One region of the Pandoraea sp. LA3 genome, then DNA from elsewhere that is predicted to be linked to it. Evidence: predicted binding sites of a transcription regulator. Region 1 holds the regulator's gene; each other region holds the start of a gene.
The links. Region 1 encodes LexA, which represses DNA repair genes until DNA is damaged. Its sites were predicted from a motif close to ACTGTATNNNNATACAGT; they were not measured.
Positions count from the first base shown of each region.

Region 1 (5,593 bases):
ATCCCGCACCGCTGGAAATGTTCGAGACCACCATCCGCTTCAAACCGCGCGATCAATGGCGCCCGGGCATGACGCCGCAAAAGCTGATCGACGAACTCGACAACCGCGTGAAAGTGCCAGGCTTGTCGAACGTGTGGGTACCGCCGATTCGCAACCGTCTGGACATGCTCTCGACCGGCATCAAGACGCCCGTGGGCGTGAAGATATCCGGCCCCGATCTCGCACAGATCGACAAGATCGCGTCGCAGATCGAGGAGACCATCAGGCACGCACCGGGCGTCACTTCCGTGCTTGCCGAGCGCATCAACGGCGGGCGTTATGTCGACGTCGACATCGACAGGCTCGCGGCAGCGCGCTATGGCCTGGCGATTGCCGACATTCAGGCCGTGGTGGCTTCGGCCGTGGGCGGCGACAACGTGGGCGAAGTGATTGCGGGCCGTGAACGTTTTCCGATCAATCTGCGCTATCCGCGTGAATTTCGCGACTCGCTGCAGACGCTTCGCGATCTGCCGATCGTGACGGATCGCGGCGCGCAGATCCGTCTGGGCGACGTGGCCGCGATTCGCATCGAAGACGGGCCACCGATGATTCGCAGCGAAAACGCACGCCTGTCCGGGTACGTCTACGTCGACATCCGGAACACCGATCTGCAAACGGCGGTCGCCGGCATGCAGCGGCTTGTTGCCGAGAAAGTCGCGGTGCCCCCCGGCTATTCCATCGCATGGTCCGGACAGTTCGAGTATCTCGAACGCGCGGCGGCGAAGTTGCGCACCGTGATTCCCATCACGCTCGCCGTGATCTTCGTGCTGCTCTTCCTGACGTTCAACTCCGCGGTCGATGCGTTGATGCTGATGTCGACGATTCCGTTCGCGCTCGTGGGCGGGTTCTGGCTGATTTGGGGGTTGGGACACGCCGTGTCTGTCGCCACGTCAGTCGGCTTCATCGCACTGGCGGGCGTGGCTGCGGAGTTCGGCGTGGTCATGTTGCTGTACCTGCGTGGCGCATTGGCGCGGCATCTGGCAAACGGCGCCACGCTGAACGAAGCGTTGCTCATCGACGCCATTCGTGAGGGCGCGGTGTTGCGAGTACGCCCCAAGGCCATGACCGTCGCCGTCATTCTCGCGGGCCTCGTGCCGATCATGATCGGTCACGGTGCCGGCTCCGAAGTCATGCAGCGCATTGCCGCGCCGATGGTCGGCGGCATGATCACCGCCCCGCTGCTGTCCATGTTTGTCATTCCAGCCGCGTGGCTGCTGCTGCAACGTCGACGTCTGAAGTCTCTCGCGCCTCATGCAGGCACGTCTTCCGATGCGACGCATGTGGCCGTTTCCGACGCGGCGCCCGACGTAGTCGTAATTTCCCCTGTCGTTTCCCCTGTTGTATCCCCCGGCACAGATGTGCCGTCCACTCTCTCTGGAGAAAAGCAATGAAGCAAGTTCTTGTCGTCTCGGGTGTTCTGTTGGCCTCGCTCAGCGCATCGGCGTTTGCCGCCGGTGACATGGGCAATATGGCGATGCCCGCCAAACCGACCACCACACCGGCCTCCACACCGGCCTCCACGGCGGACGCCAACGCCGCGCTGACCGATGCAACCGTCAAGAGCGTCGATACGTCGACCGGCATGGTGATGCTCCAGCACGGCACGATGGCCAACATCGGCATGCCCGCCATGACCATGGCGTACAAGGCGAAAGACGCTGCAATGGCCAAGGGCGTCCATGCGGGTGAGAAGGTCCGTGTACGCGTGGAGAACGTAAGCGGCACGCTCACTATCGTCAGAATGGACAAGTAAGCCACCAAAGCGCCAGTGGCGGGCCTCCCAGGACGGGAAGCCCGTCGCATGGCCGTGCCGGGCCATCCGAACGCCCCCCACGCCGGGGCGTGTGGCAGGAACTTCATCCACTACATGAAGTTTTCCCTTGCGTTTTTGCAAACACTGTACAAAAATACAGCCACCTGTGCTTCCATACAGTGATGCCATGATCAAACTTACCGCCCGTCAACAGCAGGTCTACGAACTGGTTCAGCAAGCGATCGAACGCACCGGCTTTCCGCCGACGCGCGCGGAGATTGCCGCCGAGCTGGGCTTTTCTTCCGCCAACGCTGCGGAGGAGCACCTGCGGGCGCTGGCGCGCAAAGGGGTGATCGAGCTTGCGGCCGGTCAGTCGCGCGGCATTCGCCTCAAGCGTCTTGACGACGCCGGTGGCGCCCACCAGTTCACGTTGCCGCATATGGGCCTGATGCAACTGTCGCTGCCGCTGGTCGGGCGCGTTGCCGCGGGTAGCCCGATTCTGGCGCAGGAACATATCGAACGTAACTTCCAGTGCGACCCGAACATGTTCGCGCGCCAGCCTGACTACCTGTTGAAGGTGCGCGGGATGTCGATGCGCGATGCCGGCATTCTCGACGGCGATCTGCTCGCGGTTCAGAAAGCCGCAGACGCACGTGAAGGCCAGATCGTCGTGGCCCGTATCGGCGACGACGTGACCGTCAAACGTTTTCACCGCGTCAAGGGCGGCGTCGAATTGATTGCCGAAAACCCCGACTTCGAAAACATCAATGTCGACGAAGGCAGTGGTGATTTTGCGTTGGAAGGGATTGCGGTCGGCTTGATCCGCAATAACGATCTCTGACGGTCGTTCAGCGCGAATACCGGGGCGGCCTGACGTAGCAACATAGCGCGTCGCCCCACTCCCTGAAGTTTTGCATTTCCGACTGCGCCGGGCTGGGTCCGGCGCCCGTGCCCTGCTGCGCCCGTGATTTGTGATGACGCATTGCGAAGCCTTCTTGCACCGGATTTCGCCGTGCCATCGAAGATTCACCAGACAGCAGAACACGTCCCTCTGACCCGCATTGGAAGAAGGATCGCATCATGGCTCGACTCTTAGGTTTGCTGCGTACGTCGCTTGGTCAACCGCGCGTGCGCGTGTCATCACAGACGCGACTCTCGGCGGTGTACGGACTGTCGGCGTTGTCCGGCCCGTTCGCATCAGCCCCCGCCATCGCCCGCTCCTACACGGTGCCCGCGCGCACTCGCACCACAACGTTGCCACGCACGATTGCGGCGGCCATGGCGACGGCCACGCGTCGCGCCTGCCCTGCCGGAAAAGCCGTCAAGGCATCGCGTGATGTGCGCGAACCGCAAGCGCGGCGTGACAGCCAGGCGGTAGAGAAAAGTCATGACGTGCGCGTCTATCGCGATATGTCGCACATCGTGATGGTCGGCACGTTCGCAGACATTTGCCGCAAGCTCGATCAGGCCGTCGGCGAACAGTTCTGTCAGGCGGCGGTGTAACCTCAGTCGTGCCACCGACGACCCACGCATCGCCCCTGGTCGCAGAGGTAGCACGCGCGTGTCGGACTTGTTGACGGTATCGCTGATGGAATCGTCGGCTTGCGCTCAAGACCTCGAAACTACCGGCGATGCCGGTTCGCAGATCCGATACATCGATCGAGGGCGAGCGCGGGCTTATTCGGGCGACTTGCCGAGGTCGCGTAGCGGATTGTCTGCGCCGCACCGCTCGCCGTCGAAGAATCGCCGGACGTCTTCCGGCTTGACCGCTTCGATGCTCGGGTGTTGCCAGCGTGGCTTGTGGTCCTTGTCGACCACCATCGCGCGAATGCCCTCTACGCCTTCGGCGCCCGTGCGACCGTCGAGGTTGAAGACACTGCGCATCATCAACCACTCTTCGCGCAGTTCGTCCGCCAGCGACAGTTTGCGTGCGCGACGTACCTGTTCCAGCGCCACACACACCATGAGCGGCGAGCGCTTGGTACGCAGCAGGTCTTCCGTCTCCTCCGCCCAACCTGAATACTCGCAACGCGCTTCGAGTTTGAGCGCCTTCAGGATCGCCGGCATGTCGGCCAGCGCGAAGTGCTCGTCGATGACGTCGCGCAACGGCGCCAGCTTGCCTGGTGCGAGCCCTGCCGGGGGAAGACTTTCGCGACAGAAACGCCGCGCGGCGTCGAGCACGGCGTCGCTGTCAGGCCAATCGCCACGGGCGAGATGCTCGCACAGCGCCGGCAACGAGGCGCGCGGCAGTACGACATCGGCCAGACCGATTTCGCATGCGTCGACAGCGCCAAACACGACACCCGTTGTCCCAAGGTACTCACCGAGATGACCCGCCAGGTTCGCGAGAAAGAAGCCGCCGCCGACGTCGGGGAACAGGCCGATAGCCGTCTCCGGCATCGCCATGCGCGTGGCTTCCGTCACGATACGCAGCGCAGCCCCTTGTGAAATTCCCATACCACCGCCCATCACGACACCGTCCATCAACGCGATGTAAGGCTTCGGATACGAAGCAATGGTGTAGTTCAGCACGTACTCGTCGGTGAAGAAATCCATGATATCCGTGCGCCCGGCACCGATCGCCTCATGGAAATAGCGAATGTCGCCACCAGCGCACAGCCCCTTCTCTCCCTCTCCCTGCAACACCACACCCAGCACCGCCGGATCGTCGCGCCATTCGGCAAGCGCCGACGCCATCGCACGAATCATGTCGTGCGAGAGCGCGTTGAGCGCCTTCGGACGTGCCAGCGTGATAAAGCCGATGCGGCCGCGGATTTCGGTTCGAACAAATTCGGTCATGTCTGGTGAACGATTCACAAGCGTCAACGAAATGGATCTGGCATGGCCCCGCCGACCATCCGGCAAAGGCACGTCACGATCCCCAGGGGGATTGACCGCCGGCGCACATGGGACATTGCCCTCAAGCACTCGGCGCGAGCAAAGACACCATCAAAACGACAAACGAGACGGCAAACAAAAAAGCCGGCGCAAGGCACCGGCTTTTCTTCCAACAGACTGGCATCGCGGCATATGAACTCACATCCATCGCACCGCGCACACCGTCGCCGGCATTACTTCTCTTCGCGCGAAGCGCGCTTGCGCTCGTGTTCCTTCAGGTGACGCTTGCGCAGGCGAATCGTCAGCGGCGTGACTTCCACCAGTTCATCGTCGTCGATGAATTCCACGGCGTATTCGAGGTTCAGCGCGATCGGCGGCACCAGACGCACGGCTTCGTCGGTACCCGACGCACGCACGTTCGTGAGCTGCTTACCCTTGATCGGGTTGACCACGAGGTCGTTGTCACGGCTGTGGATACCGATGATCATGCCTTCGTACAGCGCGTCGCCCGGCGACACGAACATGCGGCCGCGATCTTGCAGCTTCCACAGAGCGTAGGCCACAGCAGCGCCGTCGTCCTGCGAAATCAGCACGCCGTTGCGACGCTCGCCCAGCGAACCATCCTTGAGCGGGGCGTAGGCATCGAAGATGTGGCTCATCAGGCCCGTACCACGGGTCATCGACAGGAAGTCGCCCTGGAAGCCGATCAGACCACGTGCCGGAATGCGGTATTCGAGGCGCGTACGGCCACGGCCGTCCGACACCATGTCCAGCATTTCGCCCTTGCGGCGGCCGATTTCTTCCATGACCGCGCCCTGGTGTTCGTCTTCCAGGTCGATGGTCAGCATTTCGTACGGCTCGTGCTTCACGCCGTCGATTTCCTTGAGCACCACGCGCGGACGCGACACGGCCAGTTCATAGCCCTCGCGACGCATGTTCTCGATCAGAATCGTCAGGTGCAGT
Region 1 covers NZ_PTPY01000023.1:50,093-55,685, reverse strand. The annotation lists gene C5N93_RS05370 (efflux RND transporter permease subunit) at 1-1,430, shown strand, start outside; gene C5N93_RS05365 (copper-binding protein) at 1,427-1,792, shown strand; gene lexA (transcriptional repressor LexA) at 1,980-2,633, shown strand; gene C5N93_RS05355 (hypothetical protein) at 2,873-3,295, shown strand; gene C5N93_RS05350 (enoyl-CoA hydratase/isomerase family protein) at 3,470-4,591, opposite strand; gene typA (translational GTPase TypA) at 4,864-5,593, opposite strand, start outside.

Region 2 (5,593 bases), on a different contig from region 1:
TGGATCTCGCGACCGACACGCGCCTCGCCCATCCCTGGCTGCTCTGGGGGCTGCCGCTCGGGGGCTTCGCCGTCGGCTGGCTCTACCTTCGGCTCGGCGCGAGCGTCGAGGCGGGCAACAATCTGCTGATCGACGAAATCCACGATCCCCGGCGGGTGGTGCCGTTGCGCATGGCGCCGCTCGTGCTGTTCGGCACGGTCATGACGCATCTGTTCGGCGGCTCCGCCGGACGCGAAGGCACCGCCGTCCAGATGGGCGGCGCGCTGGCCGATCAGCTCACGCACGTTTTCCGATTGTCCGGCGAGCAACGTCGTGTGCTGCTGATGTCGGGGATCGCGGCGGGCTTCGCCTCGGTGTTCGGCACGCCGCTCGCGGGGGCCATTTTCGGGCTGGAGGTGCTGGCGATCGGCCGCCTGCGCTATGACGCCTTGCTGCCATGCCTCGTCGCCGCACTCGTGGGCGACGCCGTCACGCACGCCTGGGGCGTGAATCACACCGTCTATACGATTGCCCCCTCGGCATTCGGCGCATCGATGACCCTCTCGGGGGCGTTCAGCGCGGCGGTGGCCGGCGTGCTTTGCGGACTGGTCGGCATGGCCTTCGCGCAGGCGACCCACGCGACGTCCGCTTTCATGAAGCGTCGTGTGGCCTACGCACCGCTGCGTCCGCTGCTGGGCGGTCTGGCGGTGGCGATTGCCGTCACGGTGCTGGGCACGCCGCAGTATCTGGGGCTGGGCATTCCGACCATCGTCGACGCATTCCATACGTCGCTGCCGTGGTACGACTTTCTCGGCAAGCTCGTCTTCACTGTCGTGACGTTGGGTACCGGATTCAAAGGCGGCGAAGTCACCCCGTTGTTTTACATCGGCGCGACGATGGGCAACGCGCTGTCTCACGTGTTGGCGCTGCCTGCGCCGATTCTGGCGGGCATCGGTTTCGTTGCGGTCTTCGCGGGGGCGGCCAATACGCCGATCGCGTCGACATTGATGGCCATCGAAATCTTCGGCCCGCAGATCGGTGGATATGCGGCCCTCGCCTGCGTACTGGCGTATCTCTGCTCGGGACACACGGGGATCTATCGTGCGCAACGGGTGGGGCACAGCAAACACGGCGCGGTCCCCGAAGGCACGCGGCTTGCGGATGTGCCTGCGTGGCGCAGGATGCTGCGTACGGGCGTCGCGTCCAAGGACACGGTCGCCGTCGACCCGAGCGACAGCCTGCCCCGCGCCTGACGTCAGGCAGTTTCCGGACCGATAGCGCTATCGTCCGAGGCGTGCCAGGTCGGTGAGGGCGCGTTGGAACGCCGACGCGTTCTTCATGCCCTGATCTTCGTGGTTGGTGTTGAAGAGCACGTGCGTGTCGTCGGCGAGGGCAGCGATGCGCGCCACACGGGCGGAAATGTCGATCAGCTCGCTCGCGCTGTATTCGTAGACGAAGCGTCCCGACGACGCCGTGATGCCTCGTCGATTCCACGCTGCCGCGTTCCGGCCATGCAGACGGACGACGCACAGGTCGTCGCGCGTCGTAGCCCACACGGCGGGTACCGTGTTGTCGAAGCCCGTCGGGCTGTCGACGATCGTGTGCGCCGCACCTGTTTCACGCAGCATGGTGAGCGTGGCCGTCTCTCGCGACGGCGAATCGAACCAGCTGCGATGGCGGAATTCGATGGCGTGCCGCTCGCCGTCCAGCCGTTCCGCCGTCTCGAAGACGAGTGCGCGCCCGGCCCGGTCGTTCCGGACGTGGGGCGAAAACTGGAAGTGGATGGCCGTCAGTTGCCCGCTCTGGCGCAGAGGCTCGATGGCTTCGAGATAGCGTCGCCAGAGTTCGTCGCGCAATTCGGCCGGGATGTCGTCGGGGGCGATCTGCGTGTCCTGCGTCGGCGATGTCGGTGATGACCCGCCCTTGGCGATGTTTGATCCCAAGGCCCGTGCGATATCCGGCGGCAGGGCGCTCACCGGCGTGGTATGCCCCGTGAACGCGCGAAACGCCTTGATGTGAAAGCGAAACGATGGAGGCGTGCGTTGGGTCCAGCGCCAGGCGACGGCGGCGTCAGGCAAACGGTAATAGCTGCTGTCGACTTCCACCAGATCGAACTGGGAGGCGTAATGGCGCAACCGTGCCTCCGGCGTATGGACGCCCGGCGGGTAGAACCGTCCGCACGCGATGAGCGTCGGGTCGGTCCAGGAGGAGGTGCCGGTGCGGATCGTCATCGTGTCGGCGAATGGCTTGCCTGTTGGACGCTTGGGAGGGAGACGACGGTGATTCGTCCGAATTTCCGCGAGGGCTCGATGGGCATCGGGCCTGTCGTTATAATGTATAAATATACAGTACTCTTCGAGCGTACCTTCTCCGTTTTCACCTCGCATGTCAGAACCCTCGTCCGCCGCCGCCCGCGATCCGTGGGCCGAACTCAATGACCGCCAGCGCGAAGCGGTCGATTATGGCGTGGGCGACGACGGCGCGCCGGGCGGGCCGTTGCTCGTCATCGCCGGGGCAGGTTCGGGCAAGACGAGTACGCTCGCGCATCGGGTGGCCAATCTGATCGTGCGCGGCGCCGATCCCAACCGCATTCTGTTGCTCACGTTCTCGCGGCGTGCGGCGGGGGAGATGGAGCGGCGCGTGGGCGCGGTGCTGCAAAAGGTGCTGCGGCTGGCGTCGTCCCAGCCGCCGTCGCTACCGTGGGCCGGCACGTTTCACGCCATCGGCGCACGGTTGCTGCGCGATTTCGCGCCGCGCATTGGCCTGTCGGAAGCGTTCACCATCCACGATCGCAGCGACGCCGAGGATCTGCTCGGGCTAGTGCGTCACGATCTCGGGTTCTCCGCCACGCAGTCGCGCTTCCCGCTCAAGGGCACGTGTCTGTCGATCTACTCGCGCGTAGTGAACAGTCAGGCGCCGCTGGACGAAGTGCTGGCGAAACATTTTCCGTGGTGTGCTCAGTGGGAAGCGCAACTCAAGCAACTTTTCGGGGCTTACGTCGACGCCAAGCAGGCGCAGCATGTGCTCGATTACGACGATCTGCTGCTGTATTGGGCCGAGACGATGGCGGCCCCGGCGCTGGCGCGCGAACTCGATGGCCGCTTCGATCACGTGCTCGTCGACGAATACCAGGACACCAACCGTCTTCAGGCGCAGATTCTGCTGTCGATGAAGCCGCAGGGACGCGGCCTCACCGTCGTGGGCGACGACGCGCAGTCGATCTACGCGTTTCGCGCCGCCACGATCCGCAACATCCTGGATTTTCCCGGCCAGTTCGCCGAACCTGCGCACGTGGTCACGCTGGAGCGCAATTACCGGTCGACGCAGCCGATTCTGGATGCCTCGAATGCCGTCATTGCGGAGTCGAGCGAGCGTTACGCCAAGGCCTTGTGGACCGACCGGCAATCGACGCGGTTGCCGCAGCTCGTCAATGTCAGCGATGACTCTGGGCAAGCGCGCTGGGTCGCGGATCAAGTGCTGGCGCAGCGGGAAACCGGCACACGGCTCACGCAGCAAGCGGTGTTGTTCCGTACTGGCAGCCACAGCGCCGCGCTGGAACTGGAACTCACGCGTCGCAATATTCCGTTCGTGAAGTTCGGCGGCTTGAAGTTTCTCGAAGCCGCGCACGTGAAGGACATGCTGTCGATCCTGCGTTGGGCGCACAACCCGGCGAGCCGCTTGTCGGGGTTCCGCGTCGCGCAGTTGATTCCCGGCATCGGCCCGGTGAGCGCCACCCGGTTGCTCGACGCCATGGCGCAATCCGCGACACCGGCACAGGTGCTGGCGGCATTCAAGCCACCGGCGGCAGCGACTGCGGAGTGGAAAGCGTTCGTCGATGTCTACATGACGTTGCACGACACGCGGCTCGCGTGGCCGGCGGACGTCGATCTCGCGTTGCGCTGGTATGCGCCATTGCTCACACAGCGTTTCGACGACGCGGCCGTGCGTCAGGCTGATCTCGAACAACTGGCGCGCATTGCCAATACCTACGGTTCGCGCGAGCAGTTCCTCACGGAACTCACGCTCGATCCGCCTGATGCCACCAGCGCGCAATCGGGGCCGCCGTTGCTCGACGAGGACTATCTGATTCTCTCGACGATCCACAGCGCGAAGGGACAGGAGTGGCATTCGGTCTATGTGCTCAATGTGGTCGACGGCTGTATTCCGTCCGACATGAGTACGGGGGACGACGAGGACATCGAGGAGGAGCGACGTCTGCTCTACGTGGCGATGACACGCGCCAAAGAGTCGTTGCAGTTAGTCGTGCCGCAGCGGTTCTATGTACACCAGCAAACCGGCTTGGGCGACCGTCATGTGTACGGCACACGCAGTCGCTTCGTCTCAGACAAGATGCTGCCGCTCTACGACATCTTCCCGAAACCGCGCGAGGACGAGATGCCGCGCGGTCCGGTCGGCGACGTGAAGGTGCATATCGATGTGGCGAGGAAACTTCGTAATGCCTGGACGTGAGATGACGGCGCAGATCGTGCTGCGCGAGGGGCGGGCATCGGATGTCGACGCGCTGACTCAACTGCTCATGCAGACCTATTTCTCGACGTGGGCGCCCGTGCTGCGCACTGAGATTGCCGCGACGTTCGCATCAGGTGAACGCACGCGCGCCTACGTGCAGGCCCAATGGGCCGAGTTCGTCGTCGCGGTGCCGCAGGGGGCGGATGAGGACGTTATCGGCATGGTGCATGCGGTCGGCGACTTCATCGACGCGCTGCACGTGTCGCCATCGCAGCAGCGCCGGGGCATTGGGGCGTTGCTGTTGGCGCACGCTGAAACGCAAATGCGCGCACAGGGGCATCGGGTGGCGCGCCTCGAGACCGACACCTTCAATACGCAAAGCCGCGCTTTTTACGAGCGACACGGTTACGCCGAGGTCGCCATGTATCCCGACGAAGAGTGGGATAGCGGTTTGACGACGGTGCTGCTCACCAAACCGCTCTGACGCCGCGCGCACGCCGACATCATCGGCTCGGGGATTCCTTGGATACGCAGCGGCAGTGTGCCGCAGGCGTCCCGCAGCCGCGCCTGGAAAGCACGGGAAACTTTCGTCACGTTTCGATGGTGAGGCGCGGAAATTTTCTAAAGTTGCCGTCTTTCGTGCATCAGGTATAGTCGCCGCATCGGCGGCGGAGCACTGCGCCTCGACCGTCGGAAAAGTTTCGGAAAGCATGATCACGATGAAATCCGGGAGACGTGAATGCAGCGGGTGGTGGATCAGATGACGTTGTTGCCGATGGGCTTGTTGCTCGTCTGCATGGCGATGGGCACGGCATTGCTTGCCGTTGTCGTCGCCTGGCTGGCACGCGTCACGCTGTTCGACCGGTTGAAGGATCCGTCCGAAGTGCGCGGCTCCGTTGCGGACGTGGTCCACGGCAGCCTGCTGGCCTTCATCGTGTTCGTGCTGGCCCACGTGCTGACGGATGTGCGGGCGAACCTCGGGCATGCCGACGATCAGGCACTGCACGAGGCGTCGGTGGTTCGTCGGCTCGATCGTGAATTGAAGGCCGTTGGCGACGACGATGCCAAGTCGGCGCGCGTATTGCTGCGCGGCTATGTGGCGTCTGCCGTTACCGACGAATGGAAGACGCTGAGCACCGCCGAC
Region 2 covers NZ_PTPY01000036.1:600,137-605,729, forward strand. The annotation lists gene C5N93_RS21125 (voltage-gated chloride channel family protein) at 1-1,232, shown strand, start outside; gene C5N93_RS21130 (DUF72 domain-containing protein) at 1,260-2,210, opposite strand; gene C5N93_RS21135 (ATP-dependent helicase) at 2,365-4,449, shown strand; gene C5N93_RS21140 (GNAT family N-acetyltransferase) at 4,436-4,933, shown strand; gene C5N93_RS21145 (DUF4239 domain-containing protein) at 5,189-5,593, shown strand, end outside.
Region 2: C5N93_RS21135 (ATP-dependent helicase) is a predicted target of LexA. The motif match lies at 2,312-2,329, and genes of this name have one in related genera.

Region 3 (5,593 bases), on a different contig from region 1:
GGTGGCAGCGTTAGTGCCAACGACACCACCGCCCAGAATCACGACCTTTCCTGCTTCCACGCCGGGCACGCCGGAGAGCAGCAAGCCCAGCCCGCCATGCGTTTTCTCCAGCGCCGTGGCGCCGGCCTGAATCGACATACGGCCAGCCACTTCGGACATGGGCGCGAGGAGCGGCAGGCCGCCATTCGCGGACGTCACGGTTTCGTACGCGATGCACGTGGCGCCGCTCTTGATCAGATCTCGTGTCTGATCGGCGTCTGGTGCCAGATGAAGGTAAGTGAACAGGGTGTGATGAGGTCGCAGTCTGGCGCGCTCGACCGCTTGAGGTTCCTTGACCTTGACGATCAGCTCGGCTCGATCGAAGACGTCGACGGCATTCGCCGCAATGCGTGCACCGGTTGCCGCGTAGATCGTATCGTCCATGCCGATACCTTCCCCGGCTTGCGTCTCGATCCACACCTCGTGCCCGCGTGCGACCACTTCGCGTACGGCTGCGGGCGTCATGCCTACGCGATACTCGTGGTTCTTGATCTCCTTGGGTACACCGATCTTCATGATGCGTCTCCTTTGTTGTGATGGCACGGCAAACAGCGATGACGACACTGGGTAAAGCACAAACAAAAACGGCACCCGAAGGTGCCGTTTCGAAGATCAGGCGAAGGCCGGTTCGGCCTGTGCGTGAGGCGCGCCGCTGTAGCGCGCCACCGACAGGTCGTCGGCCAGAATGGCAGGACGGCGTCCGGACATCAGGTCGGCCAGCAATTGCCCGGACCCGCAAGACATCGTCCAGCCCAGCGTGCCATGCCCCGTATTCAGGAACAGATTGCGCAGGGCGGTGGCGCCAACGATCGGCGTACCGTCCGGCGTCATCGGACGCAGACCGGTCCAGAACGATGCTTCAGCCGTGTTGCCGGCGCCCGGATACAGATCGTTGACCACCATTTCCAGCGTCGCGCGCCGCGCCGGATTGAGCGCCTTGTTGTAACCGACCACTTCGGCCATCCCGCCAACCCGGATGCGGTCCTCGAATCGCGTCACGGCAATCTTGTAAGTTTCATCGAGAATCGTCGATACCGGCGCGCGCGATTCGTCGACGATCGGCACCGTGATCGAATAGCCCTTGAGCGGATACACCGGAATGTCGACGATGCCGCGCAGGAACGGCGTGGAGTAAGAGCCGAGTGCAACGACGTAAGCGTCCGCACGTTGCAGCGTACCCGCGCAAACAACGCCCTCGATCCTGTCGCCCGCGACTTGAAGACCTTCGATCGGCATGTCGTAGCGGAATTTCACACCGAGTGCCTCGGCCATGGCGGCCAAGCGGGTCGTGAACATCTGGCAGTCACCCGTTTCGTCGTTCGGCAGACGCAGGCCGCCGGTCAGCTTATGCGAGACGGCGGCCAGCGCGGGCTCTGCACTGGCGAGTGCCTTGCTGTCCAGCAGTTCGAACGGCACGCCGGCTTCTTCGAGCACGGCGATGTCGCGAGCGGCGTTCGCCAATTGCTCTTCCGTGCGGAACAGTTGCAACGTGCCCGCTTGACGGCCTTCGTATGCGATGCCCGTTTCTGCACGCAGCTCACGGAAGCAGTCGCGGCTGTATTCCGCGATCCGCACCATGCGTTCCTTATTGACGGCGTAACGCTCGGGCGTGCAGTTGCGCAGCATCTGGTAAAGCCATTTGAGCTGCGTCAGTGTGCCGTCCGGGCGGATCGCGAGCGGGGCGTGCTTCTGGAACAACCACTTGATGGCCTTCGCAGGAATCCCCGGTGCCGCCCATGGCGACGCGTATCCGGGCGAAATCTGGCCGGCGTTGCCGAAGCTGGTTTCGAGCGCCGGGCCAGCCTGACGATCGAGCACCGTGACGTCATGCCCGGCCTTTGCCAGGTAGTAGGCGCTGGTAACGCCGATGACGCCGCTGCCGAGAACGATGACCTTCATTGCGTTGACTCCTGTAAAACCATAGTTATGCAGTAATAATTCGCATGCTATTCTCGGAATCGTAGGTTTAGTTAATGTATATGGGCTGAATTCAGGAATAAATCATGAGAGTGCAGCAGCAATCGGTCCGGACGCTGGATCGGCTTGACCGGCGCATCCTGACGTTGCTCCAGCAGGACGGACGGATGTCGATGAAAGACCTGTCAGAGCAGGTCGGCCTGTCGATTACGCCGTGCATCGAACGCGTGAAGCGCATGGAGCGCGACGGCGTGATCATGGGCTACTTCGCCCGGGTGAATCCAGCAGCCCTGGGGGCGGCGTTGCTGGTGTTCGTCGAGATCACGCTGGATCACAAGTCCGGCAACATGTTCGATCAGTTCCGCCGGGAGGTGCTGCGAATTCCCGAAGTCATGGAGTGTCATCTGATTTCCGGTGACTTCGACTACCTCATCAAGGCGCGAATCCGGGAAATGTCCGAGTACCGCAAATTGCTCGGCGATATCCTGCTGCAACTGCCGGGTGCCGTGCAGTCGAAGAGCTATGTCGTGATGGAGGAAATCAAGGAAACGCTCACGGTCCACGTCGAGGAGTGAGCGGCCGGCGGACGTCCGCCCTGTGGCGTTGTCGCGGCAAGTCTTGCAGGGCGGCAGGGGGGGGCTGACTACCCGACAAGCGTTGTGCGGGTACGTTATCCGGCGACTCAGAAAAGCGGCATTTGCGGGTCGACCTTTCCCGTAGGCTCCGCGGCTGGAGTGCTGACTCGTTGTCGCATACGTTGTTTTGCAGGACTCCCTTGCTCGGATGGATCCGGCGCGGGCACGCGAAACTGGTCGTTCCTTAGCGGCGGTCTTGCCTGATTGAGCCCCAACTTACGGGCAGCCAGATGAAATCGCTGCCGAATCAGTTCAGCATGCAATCCAGTGCCACGCATGCGGGTGCCAAATTCCGAACTGTTATGTTTCCCGTCACGAACCTGCTCGATCAGGCTCATCACATGACGTGCCCGCATCGGGTAATTCGCTTCCAGCCATTCGACGAAAACGTCGTGAACCTCTCTCGGTAGTCTCAGCATCACGTAGGCGGCATACGTTGCACCCGCCTCGGCGGCCGTCGTCAGCACCCGCTCGATATCGAAATCGGTGAGCGCGGGCACGATCGGCGCCACGATAACGCCCGTGGGAATGCCGGCATCCGTCAGCTTGCGTATGGCTTCAATGCGTTTGGGTGGCGTATTCGCGCGTGGCTCCATCTTGCGGGCGATTTCCGCATCGAGCGTTCCTACTGAGATAAACACCCTCGCCAGTCCCCGCTGCGCCATGCGCGAGAGGATGTCGATGTCTCGCGTGACGAGGGCCGATTTGGTCGTGATGCCCACCGGATGGCCGAAGCGCTCCAGGACCTCAAGCACGCTGCGTGTGATGCCGTATTCCCGCTCGATCGGCTGGTAGGGATCGGTGTTTGCGCCCAGTGCGAGCAGGGAAGGCTGATAGCCGCGCTTGCGTAGCTCGGCGTCCAGGCGTTCTGCGGCATTGTGCTTGGCGTAGAGCCGGGTTTCGAAGTCGAGGCCGGGGGAGAGGCCCAAATAGGCATGCGTCGGACGCGCGAAGCAATAGGTGCATCCGTGCTCGCATCCGCGGTAGGGGTTGATCGAGCGATCGAACGGGATATCCGCGGAAGTATTGCGGGAGATGATCGTTCGCGCGTTTTCCAGCGCGACCTGCGTGACGAACTTGACCTCGCATTCCTGGGCAACGTCCGATTCATGGCGGCTCTCGTCGCTTTCTCGCCGGTACTCGGAGAAGCGGGATTCGAGGTTGGCGATAGCGCCCCGGCCCTTACGGGATGGGGGCGGCACGAACGAGGATGCCATGACGCGTCTCCTGAATAACGCCCCCTGAAAGAAACGCCGGGCAGGCGCAGGGAGTTGTCGTCATTATACTGTGTTTTTATACAGTATTTCGACCAAGGAGAGCGGCAGTGAGATACGTATTTGACGAACTTGCCAGTTTGTCCGTCAGCGTAGCGGCAATGTGCTGGGCGGGCTGGACGTCGTGGTTGACGTCATGCGTCGCGCGGGGGCATGACCGGCGGCACGTACGGGGCGATCGTCCGGGCGATGGTATCGAGCGCCGCTATGTCCATGTTCGGGCGCTGGCGGGCCAGGTGAATGGCGCGAAGCGTCAGCAAGGAATAGAGCGTCGCATGGTTGCCGCCCATGGCAGCCAGGGCCTCGGTGTGGCGTTGAACAATGCCGACGTCGCCGCGCGATACGGGGCCGGCAAGCGCCCCGGAAAGCCCTCGCTCGCGAGCTGCTTCGAGTGTGCCCATGACGAGCGGCCAGATGGCGTCGCGCGCGTCGGTCTCGCTCATGCCAATGGCCTTCCAGAGGTGCGTTGCCTCGTCGAGCAGGCAAAGCAGGAAACTGGCCGCGTAGTTGGCGCCCGCGTGATAACGCATGCGTTCGCCCGGCGCAATGGACAGCGCGCGGCATCCGATATCGCTGGCGAAACGCTGAAGGACTTCGTTCAGCGGCGCTTCGGCTTCAATGGTGATGGCGCTGCCCCGCATGCGGGGCGCGTCATCTTCAAGTCCTGCGAAAAGAAAAAGCGGATGAAAACCGCCGATATGCCCGCCGCTTTTCGTCGACGGTTCAAGCAACCCGACTTCGGATGCGCCACTGCAATGGACAAGCGCTTGTCCGGCACGCGGCGCGAGATGCGTCGCGCAGTCGGCGATGGCGTCGTCCGGCACCGTGAGAAACACCAGATCCGCGTGCGAGAAAACGGCATTCATGGCGTCGGGCTGATCAATGGACAGTGCGCTGCATTTCGGCAATGCCGTCGCGATGTGTTGCGCTTTGGCGATATTCCGGCTTGCCACGACCGTTACGTGGTATCCGGCGCGAGTTGCGGCGATCGCCAGCGCGCGCGCCACACGACCGGCGCCGACAAAACCGAGCGTTGGCAAGACGTTGGAGGATATGGCGTTGGGCATCGCGATCTGGGGTTACTGCGACAGGCGATTCGGCGTGTCGTGAATTTCGAAGTAAGTCTGGAACGCCACAGCGAAGCCGACCATCATCAGCATGGCGCCGACAAACAGCGACAGGCTGACGATGATGACGGCAATCCAGCCCGAACGGGACTGGGTTGCGGCACGAGGGTTGAATTGCGCGTTCCAGCGCTCGTCCGGACGCAAGCCATAAACGATGGCGGCGAGAAAGGCCGAAAACAGCGAGATGGCGCCAAGAATCGTCAGTACCCATCCCGCGAGCGAATGCAGTTCGCTGGTGACCAGAAGTCCCCAACCCGCCAGGCCGCAGGCCGAGCCCACGATATGGGCCCAGCCGAAGCGATCGCGAACACCATAAAGATAGAAGCGATGCAGGCCAAGCGTGCCGAACAGCATGGCAAGGCCGGCGGTCAGGGTTTTGGATTTATAGGCGACTGCGTTCATTGGGAATGGTTATCGGGCAGGCGTTTCGCGAATGACTTCGACCAGCGTCCAACGCATGCTCGAAGCATCGGCGGGCGGATTGGCGACAGGCTCGCCATGAATTTTCACGCGGTATTCTACGCCCGGCTTCCACTCGAAGCCATCGATGTGGGCGTACCAAAGCTCCCACTGCGATTTGCCCGAATCGTCGGCAGTCCGC
Region 3 covers NZ_PTPY01000031.1:130,636-136,228, reverse strand. The annotation lists gene ald (alanine dehydrogenase) at 1-555, opposite strand, end outside; gene C5N93_RS12650 (D-amino acid dehydrogenase) at 652-1,938, opposite strand; gene C5N93_RS12645 (Lrp/AsnC ligand binding domain-containing protein) at 2,043-2,531, shown strand; gene C5N93_RS12640 (PA0069 family radical SAM protein) at 2,639-3,808, opposite strand; gene C5N93_RS12635 (DUF2520 domain-containing protein) at 4,000-4,932, opposite strand; gene C5N93_RS12630 (hypothetical protein) at 4,945-5,394, opposite strand; gene C5N93_RS12625 (META and DUF4377 domain-containing protein) at 5,404-5,593, opposite strand, start outside.
Region 3: C5N93_RS12640 (PA0069 family radical SAM protein) is a predicted target of LexA. The motif match lies at 3,876-3,893, and genes of this name have one in related genera.